One region of the Herbaspirillum seropedicae genome, then DNA from elsewhere that is predicted to be linked to it. Evidence: predicted binding sites of a transcription regulator. Region 1 holds the regulator's gene; each other region holds the start of a gene.
What was found. The regulator sigma-54, encoded in region 1, starts transcription at its own class of promoters, with help from an activator protein. The targets are predictions, from matches to a motif close to TGGCANGNAANCTGCTTT.
Positions count from the first base shown of each region.

Region 2: the regulator sigma-54 is predicted to act here: its motif matches at 2,295-2,312, upstream of hmpA (NO-inducible flavohemoprotein).
Region 3: the regulator sigma-54 is predicted to act here: its motif matches at 2,256-2,273, upstream of ACP92_RS14350 (globin family protein).
Region 4: the regulator sigma-54 is predicted to act here: its motif matches at 2,836-2,853, upstream of prpB (methylisocitrate lyase).

Region 1 is NZ_CP011930.1:4,551,351-4,557,030, reverse strand. It holds gene ACP92_RS19820 (UbiX family flavin prenyltransferase) at 1-550, opposite strand, end outside; gene grxD (Grx4 family monothiol glutaredoxin) at 574-885, opposite strand; gene hpf (ribosome hibernation-promoting factor, HPF/YfiA family) at 1,217-1,579, opposite strand; gene ACP92_RS19805 (RNA polymerase factor sigma-54) at 1,733-3,223, opposite strand; gene lptB (LPS export ABC transporter ATP-binding protein) at 3,296-4,039, opposite strand; gene lptA (lipopolysaccharide transport periplasmic protein LptA) at 4,041-4,646, opposite strand; gene lptC (LPS export ABC transporter periplasmic protein LptC) at 4,716-5,324, opposite strand; gene ACP92_RS19785 (KdsC family phosphatase) at 5,321-5,680, opposite strand, start outside.
Region 2 is NZ_CP011930.1:2,857,023-2,862,702, forward strand. It holds gene ACP92_RS12495 (hypothetical protein) at 310-492, shown strand; gene norR (nitric oxide reductase transcriptional regulator NorR) at 621-2,201, opposite strand; gene hmpA (NO-inducible flavohemoprotein) at 2,368-3,561, shown strand; gene ACP92_RS12510 (hemerythrin domain-containing protein) at 3,608-4,018, shown strand; gene ACP92_RS12515 (hypothetical protein) at 4,195-4,551, shown strand; gene ACP92_RS12520 (2-hydroxyacid dehydrogenase) at 4,552-5,544, opposite strand.
Region 3 is NZ_CP011930.1:3,257,042-3,262,721, reverse strand. It holds gene ACP92_RS14360 (TOBE domain-containing protein) at 1-410, opposite strand, end outside; gene ACP92_RS14355 (LLM class flavin-dependent oxidoreductase) at 407-1,408, opposite strand; gene ACP92_RS14350 (globin family protein) at 1,497-2,138, opposite strand; gene nifA (nif-specific transcriptional activator NifA) at 2,613-4,241, shown strand; gene nifB (nitrogenase cofactor biosynthesis protein NifB) at 4,633-5,680, shown strand, end outside.
Region 4 is NZ_CP011930.1:3,575,833-3,581,512, reverse strand. It holds gene ACP92_RS15640 (MFS transporter) at 1-597, opposite strand, end outside; gene prpR (propionate catabolism operon regulatory protein PrpR) at 993-2,627, opposite strand; gene prpB (methylisocitrate lyase) at 2,927-3,817, shown strand; gene prpC (bifunctional 2-methylcitrate synthase/citrate synthase) at 3,879-5,033, shown strand; gene ACP92_RS15620 (hypothetical protein) at 5,252-5,680, shown strand, end outside.

The sequences.
Region 1 (5,680 bases):
TCCCGAACATGTCCAGCACGCGCCCCAGCGTATGGTCCACCATCTCTTCCATGGAAGCAGGGCGCTGGTAGAAGCCGGGCAGGGGAGGGAAGATCACGCCGCCCATCTCGGTGACGGCGGTCATGTTGCGCAGGTGCGCCAGGTTGAAGGGAGTTTCGCGCACCATCAGGACCAGGCGGCGGCGTTCCTTGAGCACCACATCGGCTGCGCGGGTGATGAGGTTGTCGGACAGGCCATGCGCCACGGCGGCCAGGGTCTTCATCGAACAGGGCGCCACCACCATGCCGGTGGAAGCGAAGGAACCGCTGGCGATGCAGGCGCCTACATCACGCACGTTGTGCACCACGTCGGCCAGCGCTTCCACATCCTTGCGCCGCATGTCCAGCTCCTGGTGGAGATTGAGCACGCCGGCTTCAGAGACCATCAGATGCGTTTCGATCTGGCCATGCTTGCGCAGGTGTTCCAGCAAACGCACGCCGTAGATGGCGCCGGTCGCGCCGGTGATGGCGACGATCAGGCGCTGGCGCGGCCGGCTGGAAGAAACGCTCACGGGAGCTTCAGGCGCGAAAAAGATCAGCCCTTGATCAGGGTCTGCAGTTCGCCCGAGGCGTACATCTCGCTCATGATGTCGGAGCCGCCGACGAATTCACCCTTGATGTACAACTGGGGAATGGTGGGCCAGTTCGAGTATTCCTTGATGCCCTGGCGCACGTCCGGGCTTTCCAGGACGTTTACGGTGACGATGTTCTCGGCGCCGCTGGCCTTGAGCAGCTGGATGGCCTTGCCGGAAAAGCCGCATTGCGGGAATTGCGCGGTGCCCTTCATGAACAGCACGACAGGGTTTTGGGTCACGGTTTCTTTGATCCAGGATTGGACGTCGCTCATGGCTATGCCTTTAAAAATGGGATTGCCGACATTATAGGGAAAAGCCGCCGCGTGCGTTGGAGTCGGACGGGCGACTTGTCTTGCGGTTGGTGAAATATTGTCTTCGGGAAATGCTTTGTATCAAAATCATTTTCCTGATCCGAAGGGCTGTGGAAAAGATAAGGTCGCCATCGGCGCCTTCAAGTCGAAGCCCACCGCGAAGCCCACCGACGAGGTAAATTATTTATATCCTATGCGGATTTTCTACCGGGCAATGATCGCCGGTGCGGGGACATGAATGAAAAAGGGCGCTTGCGCGCCCTTTGCTCATGAAAGCTTGAAGATCAAGGCATCATGCCGCGCCGGCGACCGCGTCGTCCGGGGCTTCTTCAGGCAGGCGCTTGGCCATGGAGTGATGTTCCTGCAACTTGTCCTTGTGCTTGATGACCTGGCGATCGAGCTTGTCGATCAGGGCATCGATGGCTGCATAGAGGTCGTGCGCAATGCTTTCCGCATGTAGATCCTTCCCCTTGATGTGGACGTTGATTTCCGCTTTTTGGCGCTTTTCCTTTTCTGTGAGTTTATCTACGCTCAGGATCACGCTGACGTCGATCACGTTGTCGAAATGGCGCTTGATACGGGCCAGCTTGCTTTGCACGTATTCCCGGATGGCGGGGGTCAGTTCGAGGTGGTGTCCACTGATGGTCAGATTCATACAAGACTCCTATCGTGAAGTCACTGGAGGTTCGTGCAATTCATCCTTGCTGCAGCTGTACCACGGGCACGGTCTTCGTGTCGGATGGCATGGGCATCAGCGGGATGCTTGCCGGAACACAGCAACGGTACTGCAGAAAAACTGAGGAAAAACTCAGAGGGACTTGCGGAGATTGACTGGCGGAATCTTCAACACTTCGCGGTATTTGGCGACTGTGCGTCGCGCGACCACCATGCCTTGTTCTGCCAGCATATCCGCAATCTTGCTATCGGATAATGGGGTCTGCGGGTTTTCGGCTCCTATCAACTGTTTGATCAGCGCCCGTATCGCGGTGGAGGAAGCTTCGCCTCCGGTTTCAGTTGCGACGTGGCTACCGAAGAAGTACTTCAACTCAAACATGCCATGCGGTGTGAGCATGTATTTCTGAGTTGTCACGCGAGAGATAGTGCTCTCGTGTAGACCCAGTGTATCAGCAATTTCACGTAGCACAAGGGGGCGCATGGCGACTGCCCCATGTGAAAAGAAGTTTCTTTGACGTTCCACAATGGCCTGCGCGACGCGCAAAATTGTATCGAAACGTTGCCGCATGTTCTTGATGAGCCACTTGGCTTCCTGCAACTGCGAGGATAGCGATCCTTCGCCCTTGGCCTGCTTGAGCGCGCTGGCGTACATGGCGTTGACGCGCAGCTTGGGCATGACCTCATGGTTGAGCATGACCTGCCAGCCGTTCTTTGTCTGTTTGACAATCACGTCCGGCACGACATAGTCGGAGGCATCGCGCGCGAATTCCGCGCCGGGGTGCGGACGGCACTGGCGGATCACGGCCTGCGCTTCACGCAGGTCTTCGTCATCGCAATCGAGCGCCTTCTTGATCTTGTTGAAGTCGCGCTGCGCAAACAGCGGCAGGTAATCTTCCACGATCTTCAGCGCCAGCCGGCGCGTGACGAAGGGCACCTTGGGCAGGCGGCGGATCTGCAGGGCCAGGCATTCGCCAGCGCTGCGCGCACCCACGCCCGCCGGGTCCAGGCTTTGCAGCAGCTTCAGCGAAATGGAGAGTTCTTCCAGGTCCACGCCCAACTCTTCGGGCAGGCGCGCGAGGATGTCTTCCAGCGGCTCTTCCAGATAGCCGCTGTCGTCCAGCGCATCGGTGAGCAGTTCCAGCAGGGCGCGGTCGCGCTGCGTGCGCGCCGTCACGCGGATCTGTTCCAGCAGATGTTCGCGCAGGGTGATTTCGTGCGCTTCCAGCTGGGGGCGGGCGTCTTCGTCATCGGGCGACTTGCCGCTGCGGGCCACATCGTCGAAGCTCCAGTCGGAGTCGCCGCTCACGCCCTCGGGGGCGGTGTCCTGGTACTCGAAACTGGATTCGCCATCGGCCGCTGCGGGAGCGGCTTCGCTGCTGGCCTCACTGCCGGTGGTCTCGCTCACGCCGCTCGAGGGGGCCGCCGAGACGGCGCCATCGGCCAGCAGGCGCACCGAATTGTCGAGCGCGTCGTCGAGGCGTTCCAGCAGGGGATTGTCGGTCAGTATCTGCTCCAGCTCCTGGTGCAATTCCAGCGTCGACAGTTGCAGCAGTCTGATCGACTGCTGCAATTGCGGCGTCAATGCGAGATGCTGCGAGGTACGTAACTGGAGCGACTGTTTCATCTTTCTTTCTGGAAGCGGCGTGGCCCGCTGGTTGCAATGCCGGTGTCCTGGTCGTTTGCGCCTGTGCCTGGGTTACATGCGGAAGTGCTCGCCCAGATAAACGCGGCGCACTGATTCGTTGGCGATGATCTCTTCCGGGTTGCCGCTGGCCAGCACGGTGCCCTGGTTGATGATGTAGGCGCGATCGCAGATGCCCAGGGTCTCGCGCACATTGTGGTCGGTGATGAGCACGCCGATGCCGCGTTCCTTGAGGAAGCGCACGATGCGCTGGATCTCGATCACGGCAATCGGGTCGATCCCGGCAAAGGGCTCGTCCAGCAGCACGAAGCGCGGATCGGTGGCCAGTGCGCGGGCGATCTCGACGCGCCGGCGTTCACCGCCCGACAGCGACAGGGCCTGGCTCTCGCGCAGCTTCTCGATCTGCAATTCGTGCAGCAGGTTGTTCAGGCGCCCTTCGATCTCGTCGCGGGAGAGCGGCTTGCCGTCTTCCTGGCGCAGTTCCAGCACGGCGCGGATATTGTCTTCCACGGTCAGCTTGCGAAATACCGACGCTTCCTGCGGCAGGTAGGACAAGCCCAGCGTGGCGCGCTTGTGGATGGCCAGGCGCGAGATGGGCTCTCCGTCCAGATCGATTTCGCCGCCATCGGAAGGCACCAGACCGACGATCATGTAGAACGAGGTCGTCTTGCCAGCGCCGTTGGGGCCGAGCAGGCCGACCACTTCGCCGCTGCGCACCTCCATGGAAACGTCGCGCACCACCTGGCGCGCCCCATAGCTTTTCTTCAGGCCGCGCACGACCAGCGAGCTTGCTGCCATCTTACTGATCCTTTCCGGGCTGGGTGGGCTGCGGGGTAGCAGGCTGGGCGGGCTGGCCCGGCTGCGCCGGCGGCGGATTGCGAGGCTGGATCACGGCCGTGATGCGGCCCGCGCCCGGCTTGCTCTGGCCGCTGGCAGTATTGTTGACCGAATAGAATTCGGCGCGGCTGTCGTAGGAGATGAACTCGCCATTGACTTCGTCGGTGATGCGCTTGCCATCCATGCGCTGGATATGGGCGCGCTGGAACAGCTTGGAGACTTCGGTCTGTTCCGAGTATTCGATGCGTTCGGCCTGGCCTTCGATCCACAGGTCGGGGCCGCCGTCACGCTTCTGGCGGAAGGTCGCCAGCGAGCCGGGGGCAGCGTAGAGCACGGCGTTTTCATAACCGTACTGGTCGGTGGTGAGCACCACGCGGCCGGCCTTGATGATGAGGGTGCCGCGGGTCATGACGACGTTGCCGGTGAAGGTCTTCACCTGGCGCACGTCATCGTAGACCATCTGGTCGGCTTCGATGTTGGTGGGCTTGGTGGTGTCGGCCTTCTCGGCGCGCGCCACGCCACTGAGGGCAGCCAGCATCAGCAACGGAAGTAGCAATGAGCGTTTCATAAAATCCTGTCTGGTCGGGTCTTGGCGTTATTGTTCTGACGGAATATCGGGGGGCGCGAATCAGTATGGTCAGCGTTTCTTCGGCGTCGGTTCGTAGTAGCCGCGCACATTGCCGAACAGCTGCACGACCTGGGTCGCATTGTTGGCCACCATGCCGACCCCGTTGAGGCGGGTCGTGCCCATGGTCATGGCCACCGGCTTGTCGGTCTTGACGATCTCGTCATCCGGCAACAGCAACAGGTAGTCCGAGACCACCTGCATCTGTTCGCGCCCCTTGTAGGGCGCGCGGATGGCGTTGGCGTTGCCGTACATGTGGATCTGGGTCTGCTCATCGGTGACGCGCGCGGTATCGGAATAGAGCTCCATGGGCGGCTTGCCCTGGTCCAGGTTGTGGACCACCGGCTTGGTGATCTCGAAGGAATCGTCGGTCGGGTAGTGCACCATCTTCACGCCCGACATATCGTAGCGCGGCAGGCCGTTCGGCCCCATTTTCACGTAGCTGAAGTTTTCCAGATAATAGTCGGGCTTGCCGCGCGGACGTTGCGCGGCCTGCTGGTCGCCGGCCGCGCGCATGGACTGCAGCACCCACAGGCTGCCCAGGGCAGCGCCGATGAGCAGCACCAGGATCACGCCGATGCGGATGCGGTCGGCCGCACGTTCGCCGCTGCGCCCGCTCATGCCAGGTACGGCGCCAGCGCCGCCTCGTAGTTGCCCTGCGCGGCCAGCACCAGGTCGCAGATCTCGCGGACGGCGCCATTGCCGCCGCTGGCCTGGGTCACGTAGTGGCTGCGCAGCTTGACCTCGCGGTGGCCATTGGCCACGCAAGCCTTAAAGCCCACCCGCGTGAGCACCGGCAGGTCGATCACATCGTCGCCGAGATAGCCGCATACATTGGCGTTGAGGCCGGTATGCTGCAACAGCTGCTCGAAGGCCTGGCGCTTGTCATGCACGCCCTGGAACACATGGGCGATGCCCAGATCGCGCGCGCGCCGCAGCACATAGGGCGACTGGCGCGCCGTGATGATGGCTGCGGC
Region 2 (5,680 bases), 1.7 Mb from region 1:
GGAGATCCATCCATGCCGGGTATCGGTGGGCGCCCCCATTGGAGGTAGGAAAAGCAGCGACCGGCTCTACCCTGCAACGCAGCATGCAGACCGGAAAGCTTGCCACAACGCAATGCCGCTGATCGCCGACGTCGCCGGCATTCCTACAGAAACATCAGCCAGGCGCCACCTGTTGCAGTGCAACCTGAACGATTACAATCACTGCACATGGCGGGTCTGTCGCACCGCCCGCGTCGCCAGCTGCAACTGGCTCAGGCCTGCAGCATTCCCGGGCGGCGCGCACGGCATTTTCATCGCTTGGAGATCATCATGTCGCAACTCAACCAGGGCCAACTCGCCCAGAATGACCAGCTCAACCCGGCGCAAGCCGCCGCCAGCGTCACCGAAGACCTGCAACACGTCAACGACGACGCCGCTGCGGCCCGTCACCTCACCGCCATCCGCATCCGCGGCCAGCTGGCCGAGGTGGACGGCGAGCTGCAACAGGGCTGACCGGCATCAGTTCAGTCTTGGCCAGGGTCGCGGCCTGTTCACGCAGGCCCTGATCCTGGCTCCTTTCTTCCTTCCCTCCTTCTTCCTTCTATTTCCCCCCCTGCCCTCGCTCGGCACCGTATCGACCCTCAGCGCAATCCCAGCCGCTTGGCCAGACGGTTCAGGTTGGCCCGGTCTACCCCCAGTTCGCGTGCGGTGGCGGCCAGATTGCCGCCATGGCGCTGCAGGGCTGCACTGACCAGTTGCCGTTCATAGCGCTCCAGCGCGTCGCGCAGGGAGCCGCTCGCCTGCGCTGGCGTTGACTCGGCGGGCAGGCTGGGCTCGGCCGCAGCGACCGTCGCCAGAGACGGCGCAGGCAACTCCAGCGCCGCCGCATCGAGCGTCAGGATGGTGGGGCGGGTGCGGTGTGTCGCCAGGGAACGCAAGGCGCTGCGGCCGATCAGGTGCTCCAGTTCGCGGATGTTGCCGGGCCAGGCATAGTCCAGCAAGGCGCGCTGCGCGTCGGCCGACAAGCGCAGGCTGGACAGGCCCAGCCGCGCCCGGTTCTGTTCCAGGAAATAGCCCGCCAGCAGCAAGACGTCGCGTCCCCGCTCGCGTAGCGGCGGCACGCGGATGGGAAATACCGACAGCCGATGATAGAAGTCGGCCCGGAAATGGCCACGCTTGACCTCGTCGGCCAGATCGCGGTTGGTGGCTGCGATGAGCCGCACATCGACCCTGTGCTCGCGGTCCGAACCGACCCGCTGCAACTGTCCGCTCTGCAGCACCCGCAGCAGCTTGGCCTGCACCGCCAGCGGCAACTCGCCGACTTCATCGAGAAACAGGGTGCCGCCATCGGCCATCTCGAACTTGCCACGGCGGTCGGCGACCGCGCCGGAAAACGCCCCGCGGACATGTCCGAACAGCTCGCTCTCGACCAAGGTATCGGGCAAGGCCGCGCAGTTCAGGCTGATCATGGGCTTGTGGGCGCGCGGCGAGGCCGCATGCAGGGCATGCGCCACCAGCTCCTTGCCGGTACCGGTCTCGCCGGCCACCAGCACGGTCATGTCGCTGGGGGCGGCCATGCCGATTTCCTGCATCAGTTGGCGATGCGCCGGGCTCTGCCCGATCAGTTCGCGCTGGCCCTGGCTCTGTTCCAGCCCCAGCCGGTAGGCCTCGGCGCGCTGCTGGGCCTGCTGCCCCGCCTGCGCCAGATCGCTGATGCGTTCGGCGACATTGACGGTGGCCGCCGCCAAGGCGGCAAAGGCTTGCAGCGAGTCCATGTCCACCCTGTCGAAACGCCCCCGCCCCAGGGCGTCCAGCGTCATCAAGCCCCAGGCGCGCCCATTGACGGTCAGCGCGCATCCCATGCAGTCGTGCACCTCCAGCTCGCCCGAATGCTGGTCGTTGAGGCCATCGACCAGCCCGTCGTAGGGATCGGGCAGCGGCGAATCGGCGGCGAAGCGCGTCGGTGCGGCATTGCCCAGCAAGATGCCGAAGCGCGGGTGCTCGGTGATCCGAAAACGTCGTCCCAGCGTATCGCTGGAGAGTCCATCGATGGCCAGTGGCACCAGCACGTCACCCTCCAGCCGCAACAGCGCCGCCGCATCGCAGGGAAAGAGCGTCCGCAGGGTCTGCAGCAGGCGTCGATAGCGCTCCCGGTCATCGATTTCGCGCGAAAGATCGGCCACCAGCGGCACCAGGGCGTCCAGCAATGTTCTTGAGGTCATATTGACTACATTCCATCTGAATGCGGTCATTATGACATGTGTCATGAATACTCGGCCGATATCCAAGTCGTTGATTCTTAAAGATTCCCTGGCTGGCATGCGTCTTGTAATGAAGACGACAGACCGGACTACCGGATTCTCCACCAGTTGCCAAGAAAGGCCCGCCATGCTCACCGACGCCCAACTCGCCATCGTCAAGTCCACCGTTCCCCTGCTCGAATCAGGCGGCGAGGCGCTGACCACCCATTTCTACAAGATGCTCATGCGCGACTATCCGCAGGTGCGCCCCCTGTTCAACCGCGCCCACCAGGCCAGCGGTGACCAGCCGCGTGCGCTGGCCAATGGCGTGCTGATGTATGCGCGCCATATCGACCGCCTGGAAGAACTGGGCCCGCTGGCCGCGCAGATCATCAACAAGCACGTTGCGGTGCAAGTGCTGCCGGAACACTACCCCATGGTCGGCGATTGCCTCTTGCGCGCCATCCGTGAAGTGCTGGGCGCCGAGATCGCCACCGATGCGGTCATCGACGCCTGGGCCGCCGCCTATGGCCAGCTGGCCGACATCCTCATCGGCGCCGAACGCCAGCAATACGAGGCCAAGGCCCAGGCCCCCGGCGGCTGGAGCGGCGCCCGCAACTTCATCGTCAGCCGCAAGGTGGCCGAGAGTGAAGAGATCACCTCTTTCCATTTCGTGCCGCAGGACGGCGGTGAACTGCTGGACTTCGCGCCGGGCCAGTACATCGGCCTGCGTATGGTGGTCGATGGCGAGGAACAACGTCGCCAGTATTCGCTCTCGGCGCTGCTGCGCCAGGCCGGCCAGCCGCCGCAATACCGCATCAGCGTCAAGCGCGAACCGGGCGGCAAGGTCTCGCGCCAGTTGCATGACCAAATCCATGTCGGCTCGGTGGTCGAACTGTTCCCGCCGGCCGGCGAGTTCACCCTGATGGCCAGCGACAAGCCGCTGGCGCTCATCAGCGGCGGCGTCGGCATCACGCCGATGATGTCCATGCTGGCCGCCGCCCTGCCCTCGGGCCGTCCCATCCACTTCATCCACGCGGCGCGCCATGGCGGCGTACACGCCTTCCGCCGCCAGCTGGAAGAACTGGCGGCGCGCCATCCGCAGCTGCAGCTGCGCTTCTGCTACGAGCAGCCGCGCCAAGGCGACGCTGCGCCGCATGCCACCGGGCTGATCGAGCGCTCGCTGCTGCAGCAATGGCTGCCCGGGAATCCGGATCTGGACGCCTACTTCGTCGGCCCCAAGTCCTTCATGAAGGCCATCAAGCGCCAATTGGCCGAACTGGGCGTACCGGCCGCACAGAGCCGCTACGAATTCTTCGGCCCGGCAGCGTCGCTGGACTGAGGCGCTGCAAGACCTGAAACACCAGACCCACAAGAAAGGACCAGCCATGATGAACCTGGACAAGTATCGCCGCGAACATGCCGACATCATCAGCCACGTACAGCAGCTCAAGCGCCTGAGCGCGCAAGGCATCGCCCTCCAGGCGGTCGCCATCGCGCGCGAAGTGATCGCCATGAGCTCGTTGATCAAGCTGCACCTGTCGGTGGAAGACCGCTATCTCTATCCGGCCCTGCAGAAAGCCGATCCGGCGCTGGCCGCCAAGGCCCTGCAGTACCAGCAAGAGATGGCCGACATCTCGGCGCAGTACGGCCAGTTTTCACGCCAGTGGAACGATGCCCAGCGCATCGCCGAACAACCGGAACATTTCCGCGCCGACGCCAACCGGGTCCTGAAGACCTTGTTCGAGCGCATCGGACGCGAGAACCGGGAGTTCTACCCGATGGTGGAAGCAGCCTGACTCTGAGCCTGCATGGCGGCGCCGAGTGCGGTGCCATGCAGCAAGTTGTTCCGGACAATCTGCGCGTTTTGAACGAAGACCTGCGCCGGATCAGGCAATCATTGATCTTCGACAACTTTCGGCGGCGCAGCAAATGGTAGGCTGTGCACTCCCCCTCCTCCCGCCGAAAGACGACCATGACCGAGAAACTGAGCGCCCAGCGCCACACCCCCGATGAGTTGAGCCAGGAACTGGAAGCACTGGACATGGAAATCGTGCGCCACGCCGTGATCTGCCAGGTGCGGCTGTTTGATCCGGGCATCCTCAACCAGGTCATGGACAACAACGAACAAGTCTGCGGCGAGCCGCATCCGACGGCTTTCCAGAGCCTGCGCGGCCTGCTCTACCTGCACTTCGACATGCACCGGCAACTGGCCGAGACCTATGGCCCGGCCGATGCCGAGGTGATCATCGAGCGGGTGCATGCGCACCTGAAGCCGCGCATCGGCGAACAATTGCATTCGCTCTTCGAGCGCCGCGCCGGCGGCGCCTGATCAGGCCACCAGGCGCTCGCCCAGATCGTCACCGGCGGCGAAGGCGCTCAGGTTCTCGATGGTGGTCTGCATGATCTGGCCGATGGCTTCTTCGGTGAAGAAGGCCTGGTGGCCGGTGACGATGACATTGGGGAAGGACACCAGGCGCTGGATGACGTCATCGGTGATGATGGTCGAAGACAGGTCCTGGAAGAACAGGCTGGCCTCCTGCTCATAGACATCGATGGCCAGGCCGCGCAGGCGTCCACTCTTGAGGGCCGCGATGGCGGCTTCGGTATCTACCAGGCCGCCCCGGCTGGTGTTGACCAGGATGCAGCCCGGCTTGGCCAGCGCCAGCGACTGGGCGTTGACCAGATAGCGCGTGGCCTCGGTGAGCGGGCAATGCAGCGAGATCACGTCGCTGGCCGCAAACAGTTCGGTGCGCTCCACGTAGCGCCCGCCCAGGGCGTCGAAATCGGGATTGCGATGGACGTCGCTGCCCAGGATCTGGCAACCGAAACCGGCCATGATGCGGGCGAACAGGACACCGATCTTGCCGGTCCCGATCACCCCCACGGTCTTGCCATGCAGGTCCACGCCCATCAAGCCATCCAGCTCGAAATTGCCCTCCCGGGTCCGCATACTGGCGCGGGCGATCTTGCGGTTGACCGCCTGCAGCAGGCCGACGGCAAATTCGGCCACCGAATAGGGGGAGTAATCCGCCACCCGCGCCACCGTCAGGCCCAGCGCCCGGGCGGCGGCCACATCGATGTGGTTGAAGCCGGTGGAACGGGTGGTGACAAAGCGCACGCCCAGTTCTGCCAACTTCTCCAGGACGACGCCGCCCAGATCGTCATTGACGAAGGCCGCGACCGCCTGGCAGCCGGCGGCCAGCTGGGCGGTGCCGGCCTCCAGGCGGTCCTGGAGGAACACCAGTTCATGCCCATGGGCGGCATTGGCGCGGGCGAGCAAGGTCTGGTCGTAGCGGCGGGCGCTGAATACGGCGGTCTTCATGCAATCATTCTCCTGGTTCGCGGCATGGGATCGAGATGATCCATGCGGCATTGCAACAGATCGGGCCGGCGATGGCATTGACGCAACGCAGGGATGGGACAAACAGGCCGCTGGATGACTGTCCGGAGTCCGAAGC
Region 3 (5,680 bases), 1.3 Mb from region 1:
CCGGCGAATTGATTACGTGCGCTGGTTTTCATTGACATTCTCCTGAGCAGGCCAGCCAAGGCTGGCAGTTGATTAAGCCATGTCTCCTGCCGATGCAGGAATTCGAGATTGCGCCGTTGCAGCTCGCGCCACACGGCCAGCAGTTCCACCGCGGCGGGCGTGAGCCGGGTGCCGCCGCCGCCTTTGCCGCCGGTGACCGTTTCAATCAATGCGCCATTGACCAGGTTGCCGGCTGACTCCAGCAGCATCCATGCGCCCTTGTAGCTGTAGCCCGCCGTACTGGCCGCGCGATTGATCGAGCCGGTTTGCGCGATGGCGTCGAGCAGGGCAAAGAAGCGCTGGTCCAGGCGATGCACCAGTTTCAGTTCGCTGCTCAACAAGGTGGTATCGGTGGCAGGCAAGGTACTCATGTCCTTGCCGATGGCTGCAGTCCCAGCGCGCCCGCCAGCAAGCTCAGGGCTGCGCGCGCTTGCTGGGGATCGTGGCTGGCAGGCTTGAGCAGCAGGCGATGCGGCCCCAGTTTTTCTTGCAGCTGGCCGATGCGTGCCACGCATTGCGCCGGGTCGCCGATGATGGCGTTGGCCAGGATGACTTGATCGGAGGCATCGGCCTGGAACATGGGCGGGGTGCCACCGGGCGCGAATTGCACTTGCATCATGCGCGGATACGCACGCACACCTGCCAGACCATGGGCAAGCGCCTTGTGCGCCTCGGGTTCGCAATGGAAAAAGCGGGCGATGGCAAACGGGAAGTGACCGCGCTGCGCACGCTGTGCAGCCACCCGCGTGAGCACCTGCTCAAGATCGGCGGAGGGTGTGGCCATCAATCCGTAATCCTGGCGTGCGGCCAGATCAAGCGAATCTTCGCTCATGCTGGCCAGCCATACCGGGATGGGACGTTGCAGCGGCTGCGGTTGCAACTGCACTCTGTCGTAGTGAAAAAATCGTCCCTCGGTACTGAATGGCACGCCTTGCCATGCGCGCTGGATGACGTCCAGTGCTTCAATCATGCGTGCGCGCGCCTGATCGGCACCGCTCAATCCGGCGTGACGATATTGCTCGGGAAACGGGCCGCCGCGTGCCACGCCGAATTCCATCCGGCCGTTGCTGAGCAGGTCCAGCGTGGCGACGTCCTCGGCAACCCGCAAGGGATCATTGAGCGCCAGCAACGAAGCGCCCGTACCGAGGCGGATGCGCGAAGTGCGTGCGGCGATCTGGGCCAGCAGCACCATCAAGGCGCTGCCGATGGCGAAGCTGCTGTAATGGTGCTCGGCGACCCAGACATCGTGATAGCCCAGGGCCTCTGCCACGACGGCATGATCGACGGTCTGCAACAGCGCATCGCGTGCGTTGCCATGGGGATTTTCGACATTGAGGAAGACGCCGTAGCGTTGCGGGTAATCCGGCATGGCAGGTTCACGGGAAAAAGAGTTGGACATCGCTCAGACCGGCCGCATCAAGAAACAGATGCGGGGATGCGATGCCGGATGGCGCAGGTCATGATTCGGATCTTCCCGATGGCCGGATCAGATCCGCTATCGGCGGCAGCATGTCGGTGGCGGGCGAGTGGAACCAGCTGCGTACCAGCTCATAGGGGTAGCGCCGCGGCGGTTCGACGCGCGCATGACGTACCAGCAGATGAATCGACAAGGGTTCGGCCCAGGCCCAGAAGTCGGCCCGCAGCGCGGGCGGGAAACCGATATCGTCAAAGGTATGCCAAAGCTGTACCAGCCACAGTTCGCGCCCAGCTTCGTCCAATAGCAACGGCAAGCCTGCGCCCGCTTGCAGATGGGCATGGCGTTGGCTGTAGTAGAGCGGACCGCCGCATGACTCCACCACGAAGTCGGCGATGCGCGAGCTGACGCAATCAAAACAATTGTGCGAACGTGCGAACAGCGGGGAATGGCGCAGGCGCCGCATATGATGCAGCACCAGTTTGCGCAAGCCGGATTCATCACACAGCGCCAGCAACCGGTGCGCCGGTTGAGGTAATTGTGGCGGCTCACATATCACCTGTTGCGTGCCGCGCGCCATCGCCGGGCCGGCGACCGGCCAGTTCAGGGTCAGATAACATGCCTGGGAGCAGGGCGCCCAGCACGCACGTGGTGCACCGGGTTCGGAAGTCGAAGGCACATTCATAGTGGGCGATGGTGGATGTTGGAGGTCTGTATATCTCGCTACATAACGCTGGCTGGGCTACCGGCTTGCTCTGCTTTGTCGTTTCGCTTGGCCGGTGAGCGGCCGATGCAGGTATGAATAGCCAAAACCATGCCATACAATATTTTTCTTTTAAATCAATGGGATAGCGACGATTTCTGATTGCTGCGCCAGTGGCGATGATTGTCGTAAATCCGACAAAGACGACACCGTTGTCGCCAACCCGCCAAGGCGACATCGAGGAAAGCCGGCATTGTGTGGGGTTGCTTGGCGAGATCGATTCATGCATCTGCTTGGGCATGAAGTTTGCTTGACCAGCAAGGTAACTATTCGGTAATTACACGGCGCTTTTTCTGCCGTTTTTCAGGATCTCGGATCTCACGACAGAGTAGCAAGGCGGGTTCTAGCGCTCTCAGGCAGCGCATGGGGTTCCAGTATTCACGTTAGGAGAGTCAGATGGCCACTATTCTCGACGACCGCAGTGTGAATTTAGAACTCGTAACGATTTACGAGATCAGCAAGATATTGGGTTCATCGCTGGATCTATCCAAGACCTTGCGCGAAGTCCTCAACGTCCTCTCCGCCCACCTGGAAACGAAACGGGTATTGCTGAGTCTGATGCAGGACTCCGGTGAATTGCAACTGGTCAGCGCCATCGGCCTGAGTTACGAAGAATTCCAGAGTGGCAGATACCGGGTCGGCGAGGGCATCACCGGCAAGATCTTCCAGACGGAAACTCCCATCGTGGTGCGCGACTTGGCCCAGGAGCCGCTGTTCCTGGCTCGCACCAGCCCGCGCCAGTCGCAAGACGGGGAAGTCATTTCCTTTGTGGGCGTGCCGATCAAGGCTGCCCGTGAAATGCTGGGTGTGTTGTGCGTTTTTCGGGATGGACAATCGCCCTCGCGTAGTGTCGACCATGAGGTGCGCCTGCTGACCATGGTGGCCAACCTGATCGGACAAACCGTCCGGCTGTATCGCAGCGTAGCGGCCGAGCGCCAGCAGCTGCAAGAGGAAAAGCGCCAGCTGTCCCGGCAACTCCAGGGCAAGTACAAGCTCGATAACGTAATCGGCATTTCCAAGGCGATGCAGGAAGTGTTCGCGCAGGTACACCAGTCCGCCCCCTCGCGCTCGACCATGCTGTTGCGCGGCGAGAGCGGCACCGGCAAGGAAGTCATCGCGCGCGCCATCCATTACCTCAGTCCGCGCAAGGATGGGCCATTCATCAAGGTCAACTGTGCGGCCTTGTCGGAAACCTTGCTGGAATCCGAATTGTTTGGCCACGAGAAGGGCGCCTTCACCGGGGCCCAGGGTGAACGCAAGGGGCGTTTCGAACTCGCCCATGGCGGCACCTTGTTCCTCGACGAGATCGGCGAGATCTCGCCGGCCTTCCAGGCCAAGCTGCTGCGGGTATTGCAGGAGCGTGAATTCGAGCGGGTCGGTGGGTCGCGTTCGATCAAGGTGGACGTGCGTCTGGTCACCGCCACCAACCGCGACCTGGAGAAGGCCGTGGCCAAGGGCGAGTTCCGGGCCGACCTGTATTACCGTATCAATGTGGTCAGCATCTTCATTCCTCCGCTGCGCGAACGGCGCGAGGATATTCCCTATCTGGTGGAACACTTCCTGGAAAAATTCCGTGTGGAGAACCAGCGCGCCATGGTGGCCATGTCACCGCAGGCCATGAAGGTCATGATGAATTGCTACTGGCCGGGCAATGTACGGGAACTGGAAAATTGTGTCGAGCGTACTGCCACCATGATGCGCGGCGATCTGATCACCGAGGTGCATTTCTCCTGTCAGCAGAACAAATGCCTGACCAAGGTCTTGCATGAACCCGGCCAGCAGCAACCGGTCGTGGTGGTGCCGCTGGAGCGCATATCCGCGCATACGGCGCCATCTTCGCCGAGTGGGATGGCCAAGGACAAGCCACTGGCGGCCGCGCCCCCGACCTCCGAACGCGAACGTCTTATCTGGGCCATGGAGCAATGTGGCTGGGTGCAAGCCAAGGCAGCCCGCGCACTCAACATCTCGCCGCGCCAGATGGGCTATGCGCTGCAGAAATTCAATATCGAGGTCAAGAAGTTCTGAAACTCATCTGCGAGCGTGACGTAATACGCTGCCAGATCCAAAGTCTTTTTCTCATTGCCGTCCTCGCCCTGCGCGCGCGGTCTCTTCGGCGTCGCGCCAGCCGGTTGTATTGATGGATTCCCCGGCTGGCACGTCCTCGCATTCTCCTTCTCCTTCTCCACTGCGTCAGGCTCATTGCGGCGCGCTCAATTGCAGGCGCCGGCCCGTGCTGCATTGTCGTGTTCATGACAAGCGCCACCCACAATGTATCGCCGATTGTCGCTATCCTCACATCGCCGTACGACGCAATTCTCCGCTATGTCATTGAATTGATTGATTATTTTGTCTGGCACGGTTTTGGCTATGTCCTCAGGAGAAGGCCCAGGCATCACTTTCCTGAAAGGGACTATCCATGCAGCCCACACAATACGTCGGTATCCAGGACATCAAATCGCTAGGCACCTTGCTGGACAAGGTAGCCGAACACAAAGGCTGTGGCACCAGCAGTGAAGGCGGCAAAGCCAGTTGCGGTTCATCCGATGGTCCCGCCGACATGGCGCCCGAGGTTTGGGAAAAGGTCAAGAACCATCCCTGCTACAGCGAAGAGGCTCATCACCACTATGCGCGTATGCACGTGGCGGTGGCACCGGCCTGTAACATCCAGTGCAACTACTGCAACCGCAAATACGATTGCGCCAACGAGTCGCGTCCAGGCGTGGTCAGCGAAAAGCTCACGCCCGAACAAGCGGCCAAGAAGGTCTTTGCGGTGGCCTCGACCATTCCGCAGATGACGGTGCTGGGCATTGCCGGTCCTGGCGACCCGCTGGCCAATCCGGCCAAGACCTTCAAGACCTTCGAGCTGATTTCGCAGACCGCGCCCGATATCAAGCTGTGCCTGTCGACCAATGGCCTGGCCTTGCCTGACCACATCGATACCATTGCTGCCTTTAACGTCGATCACGTCACCATCACCATCAACATGGTCGATCCCGAGATCGGACAGCACATCTATCCCTGGATCTATTACCAGAACAAGCGCTGGACCGGTATCGACGCGGCCCGCATCCTGCACGAACGGCAGATGCTGGGACTGGAGATGCTCACGGCGCGCGGCATCCTGTGCAAGGTCAACTCGGTGATGATCCCGGGCATCAATGACCAGCATCTGGTGGAAGTCAATCGCGCCGTCAAGTCACGCGGTGCCTTCCTGCACAACATCATGCCGCTCATTTCAGCGCCCGAGCATGGCACCGTGTTTGGCCTGAACGGCCAGCGCGGCCCCAGCGCGCAGGAGCTCAAGGCCTTGCAGGATGCCTGTGAAGGCGAGATGAACATGATGCGCCACTGCCGCCAGTGCCGCGCCGATGCGGTGGGCCTGCTGGGTGAAGACCGCAGCGCCGAATTCACCACCGAAAAGATCGAGGCCATGGAAGTGGCCTATGACGGCGCCACCCGCAAGG
Region 4 (5,680 bases), 980 kb from region 1:
GAAGATGAACGGCACGCGCCAGCCCCAGGAAGCCAGTTGTTCCGGCGTGAGCATATTGTTGAGCACTGCGCCGAAGAGCGCGGCCAGCAACAGGCTGATACCCTGGCTGGCCACCTGCCAGCTGGAGAAGAAGCCGCGACGGTGCGGCGCATGTTCCACCAGGAAGGCGGTGGAGCTGCCGAATTCGCCGCCAGCCGAGAAGCCCTGGATCATCTTGCCCAGTGCGATACCCGCCGGGGCCAGCAGGCCGATGCTGGCGTAGCTGGGCATGAAGGCGATCATGGCCGTGCCCACGGTCATGAGCATGATCGACAGCATCAGCGCCGCCTTGCGTCCCGCGCGGTCGGAGTAGGCGCCCAGCACCACCGCCCCCAGCGGGCGCATGAAGAAGGACACGCCAAAGGTGGCGAAGGTCAGCAGCAGCGAAACGCTGTCGTCGCCGGTGGGGAAGAACTGCTTGGCGATCACGACGGCGAAGGCGCCGTAGATCAGGATGTCGAACCATTCGAGCGCATTGCCGATGGACGAGGAGATGATCGCACGCCGCGCCTGCGGATGCGTGATATCGGCGCCTGGCGCCGCAGTGTTGCTGCTCATGGGGACTCCCTGATGGATTGCGATGTGGATGGAGGAGCGGCTCGCCACGTTCACCCGGACGGGCTTGCGGCGGCCTCTGGCTGTTCATTGCTTGTACGCTCCTGGCAGCGGCCGTAGCCGCTGTAGCGGGCGAGGATAGGCGGCGGGTGCTGGCGCTGTCAAGGCGCAATGCGGGGGATTATCAGAGCGCAGGACGCCTGCAAGAAAAAAACGGAGGCTGTTCTCAAACCAACGACTATCCGTTCGACCTGAGTAGGCCCTTTGGGCCGTATCGAAGGCGCTCTCAAGCGTGCTGGACGGGGCGCCTTCGATACGCGGCTTTGCCGCTACTCAGGACAAACGGTGGGGGCGCGATCGATGTCGAAGATGGATGTAAATAGTTTACGGATTTTTAGTCAGGTGGTGCCGCTTTCCTTTAGCTTGCGCCACAAGGTGGTCCGACTCATGCCCAGATACCTGGCTGCCGCAGCACGATTGCCCCGAAACCGGCGCAGTGCGGCGGCGATGCTTGCGTTGTCGGGCGTGATGTTTTCTTGAGCCTCATCGGGTGCCGCCGGGGAGGGCGGCGCCTGCCCCAGCTCGGGCGCGACGCGCTGGATCAGCGCCGGCGTGAGGGCCTGCAAGGGTTCGGCGGCCAGGAACAGCGCCAGCCTTTCCATCAGATTGCGCAGCTCGCGCACATTGCCCGGCCAGTCATAGCGGCACAACAGCGGCGCGCAGCGTACGATCTCAGCGCCCAGGTTGGCATGCGGGCGCACATCCAGCGCGGCCAGTGCGTGCTTGAGATGCCATTCGGCCAGCGCCGCAATGTCGTCGCGGCGCTCACGCAGCGGGGGCAGTTGCAGGCACAGCACGCTGAGACGGTAATACAGGTCGGCGCGGAAACGCCCTTCACGCACCCGCGCTTGGAGATCGCAGTGGGTGGCGCTGATGATGCGCACCTGGACCGGGATGGGCCGGGTGCCGCCTACGCGTACTACCTCGCGCTCTTCCAGCACGCGCAGCAGGCGCGTCTGCAAGGGCAGGGGCATCTCGCCGATTTCATCGAGCAACAGGGTGCCACGATGCGCTGCCTCGAACACGCCGGCACGCCCGCCCCGGCGCGAACCGGTAAAGGCGCCTTCCTCATATCCGAAGAGTTCGGATTCCAGCAGGGATTCGGCCAGTGCGCCGCAATTGATGGCCACGAAGGGATGCGCCGCCTGGGTCTTGCCCTGCATCAGCGGATGAGCGCGGTGGATGGCTTGTGCCGCCAATTCCTTGCCGGTGCCGGTCTCGCCCTGGATCAGCACATTGGCCGGCGAGCGCGCAAACAGGGTAATGGATTGGCGCACCGTTTCCATCTCCGCCGAGTCGCCGCGCAGGTCCTTGAGGTGATGCCGCGCGCGCAGGCTGTCGGCCACCGGCAGGATGGGGCTGCGCGTGCTTTCCAGTTGCGTCAGTCGCGCCAGTTCCAGCGCATCCTCGAAGGCTTGCCGCACCGTGGCGGCGGAATACAGGAAGATGCCGCGCATGCCCGCCTCCTCGGCCAGGTCGGTGATGAGCCCTGCGCCGGCGACGGCTTCGATGCCGGCGGCCTTCAATTCGTTGACGACGGCGCGCGCGTCTTCTTCGGTGGCATAGGTGCGCTGGACGATCTCCAGGCCAAAGCGCTGGCCGAACTCGGCCAGCGCCGGCATGGCTTCCTGATAGGTCACCAGCGCAATGCGGCGGGTGAGCTGGCGAGCCCGCGCCAGCGCCTGCATCACGTCAAAGCCGCTGGCGCGCGCCACGATCACCGGCACCGGCAGGCGGCTCTTGAGGTAGGCGCCATTGGAGCCGGCCGAGATGACCACATCGCAGCGCTCGGTCGCCAGGCGTTCGCGGATCTCGCGCACGGCGTCGTCAAAGCCCAGATGGATGGGCTCGATGTCGGCCAGGGCGTCGAATTCCAGCGTGATGTCGCGGAACAGCTCGGATAGCCGTGACACCGACACCGTCCAGATCACGGGTTTGTCGGCATGACGATCGACAGGGGCGGGACGTTTCATGAGGGGCCTCGATGTTTCAATGGGTGGCGTTCATGGTGTTTCAATGAAACGTTAATGTAACACTATTGAAACATCTAAACACCGCTTGCCGGGCAGGTGTGTCGGTGCGATTGCATCCGGATGGATGCCGTAATGGCGCGTCAAGTCCTTGATTTTCATGGAGTTGTTGCTGCGTGCCCAGCATGCTCCGGCGATCTCCATGAAGACTTGGCACGGCCGTTGCAATCAGCACCGGCAAGCGGCCGCACTGGCCGACATCGACCAGCCGTCTCCAGCAACCCATCCAGAAGGTGTCCAACATGGCTCTCCATTCCGCAGGCGCAGCATTCCGCAAGGCCGTCCAGGAAGAATCTCCCTTGCAAGTCATCGGCGCGATCAACGCCAACCACGCATTGCTGGCCAAGCGCGCGGGCTTTCGCGCGATCTATCTTTCCGGCGGCGGTGTCGCGGCAGGTTCGCTGGGCCTGCCCGACCTGGGTATCTCGAACCTGGATGACGTGCTCACCGACGTACGTCGCATCACTGACGTCTGCGACCTGCCGCTGCTGGTGGATGTGGATACCGGATTTGGCGCCTCGGCCTTCAACGTGGCGCGCACGGTCAAGTCCATGATCAAGTTCGGCGCCGCGGCCATGCACATCGAAGACCAGGTCGGCGCCAAGCGCTGCGGTCACCGGCCCAACAAGGAAATCGTCAGCAAGCAGGAAATGGTGGACCGCATCAAGGCTGCCGTGGATGCCCGCACCGATGAGAACTTCGTCATCATGGCGCGCACCGATGCGCTGGCCGTGGAAGGACTGGATGCGGCCATCGAGCGCGCCGTGGCCTGCGTGGAAGCCGGCGCTGACATGATCTTCCCGGAAGCCATCACCGACCTGGCCATGTACAAGCAGTTCGCCAATGCCGTGAAAGTGCCGATCCTGGCCAACATCACCGAGTTCGGTTCGACCCCGCTGTTCACGGTGGACGAGTTGAAGGGCGCGGATGTGGGCCTGGTGCTCTATCCGCTGTCGGCCTTCCGCGCCATGAACAAGGCCGCGGAGAACGTCTACCAGGCGATCCGCCGTGACGGCACCCAGAAGAACGTGGTCGATACCATGCAGACCCGCATGGAACTGTACGACCGCATCGATTACCACAGCTACGAACAGCGTCTGGATGCGCTGTTTGCTCAGCAGAAGAACAAGTAAAAAGTAAACCACCCCTTCCGATAATTAGTTTTCACCTAATGCCGAATACGAGGAGAACACGATGAGCGAACAACAAGCCGCAGGTTTCAAGCCCAAGAAGTCCGTTGCCCTGTCTGGCGTCACCGCCGGCAACACTGCCCTGTGTACTGTCGGCAAGACCGGCAATGACCTGCACTATCGCGGCTACGACATCCTGGATGTGGCCGACAGCTGCGAGTTTGAGGAAATCGCCCACCTGCTGGTGCACGGCAAGCTGCCCACCGCTGCTGAACTGCGCGCCTACAAGGCCAAGCTGAAGTCGCTGCGCGGCTTGCCGGCCAACGTCAAGGCGGCGCTGGAATGGCTGCCGGCCGCGTCCCACCCGATGGACGTGATGCGCACCGGCGTCTCGGCGCTGGGCTGCGTGCTGCCAGAGAAGGATGACCACAACACCCCCGGCGCGCGTGATATCGCCGACCGCCTGATGGCCTCGCTGGGTTCCATGCTGCTGTACTGGTACCACTACAGCCACAACGGCAACCGCATCGAAGTCGAGACCGATGACGACTCCATCGGCGCCCACTTCCTGCACCTGCTGCACGGCGAAAAGCCGTCCGAGGCCTGGGAAAAGGCCATGCATACCTCGCTGATCCTGTACGCGGAACACGAATTCAACGCCTCCACCTTCACCGGCCGCGTCATCGCCGGTACCGGTTCGGACATGTACTCGGCCATCACCGGCGCCATCGGCGCACTGCGCGGCCCCAAGCATGGCGGCGCCAATGAAGTCGCCTTCGAGATCCAGAAGCGCTATGACAACCCCGACGAAGCCGAAGCCGACATCCGTCGCCGCGTCGAGAACAAGGAAGTGGTGATCGGTTTCGGTCACCCGGTCTACACCATCTCCGACCCGCGCAACAAGGTCATCAAGGAAGTGGCGCGCAAGCTCTCCAAGGAAGCCGGCTCGACCAAGATGTTCGATATCGCCGAACGCCTGGAAACTGTCATGTGGGACATCAAGAAGATGTTCCCCAACCTGGACTGGTTCTCGGCCGTGTCCTACCACATGATGGGTGTGCCCACGGCGATGTTTACGCCGCTGTTCGTCATCGCCCGCACCTCGGGCTGGGCCGCGCACATCATCGAGCAGCGCATCGACAACAAGATCATCCGTCCCTCCGCCAATTACGTGGGGCCGGAAGACCTGAAGTTCGTGCCGATCAGCAAGCGCAAGTAAGACGCCGGGACACCGGAGGGAAGGGACAAGAGGGGACAAGAAGGGGGCAGGAGGAAGCAAGAGGGGGGGCGGCCCGGTGGGTCGCCGCCGAGCCGATGCAGCGGATTTGTAACAAGCGTTACAGAGTGTCGAGCAGGCCGTGATTACTTGTTAAGATGCGGGCGGATCATTTTCAGCCCCCCGTCTTCTCTCACTCCACGACCTTGATGGACTTTCCGATGATTGCTTCCCTTCATTCCCTCCGTTCCTCGTTCCGCCCGCTGTGCCTGGCCGCGTCGGCCGCCGTGTTGCTGGCTTCCTGTGCTTCCCGCGAGGAAGTGCCGGTGACCGAGACCAAGCCGGTCTTGCCGCAGCTGCTGCAATCCCCGGCGGCGACCCAGCCGACCTGGGCCACCCAGTTGAAGACGGGGGCCTTCAGTTGTGAAATGGGCAACAAGGTCGAGCTGCGCATGGATGGCCGCGTCACCGACGGTGTCACGCTGGTGTGGAAGGGCAAGAATTACATGATGAATCCGGTCAGCACGTCGACCGGCGCGGTGCGCCTGGAAAACAAGGGCGAGGGACTGGTGTGGATACAGATCCCGTCGAAGTCCATGCTGCTCAACGCCAAGATCGGCCAGCAGCTGGCCAACGACTGCAGGACCCGT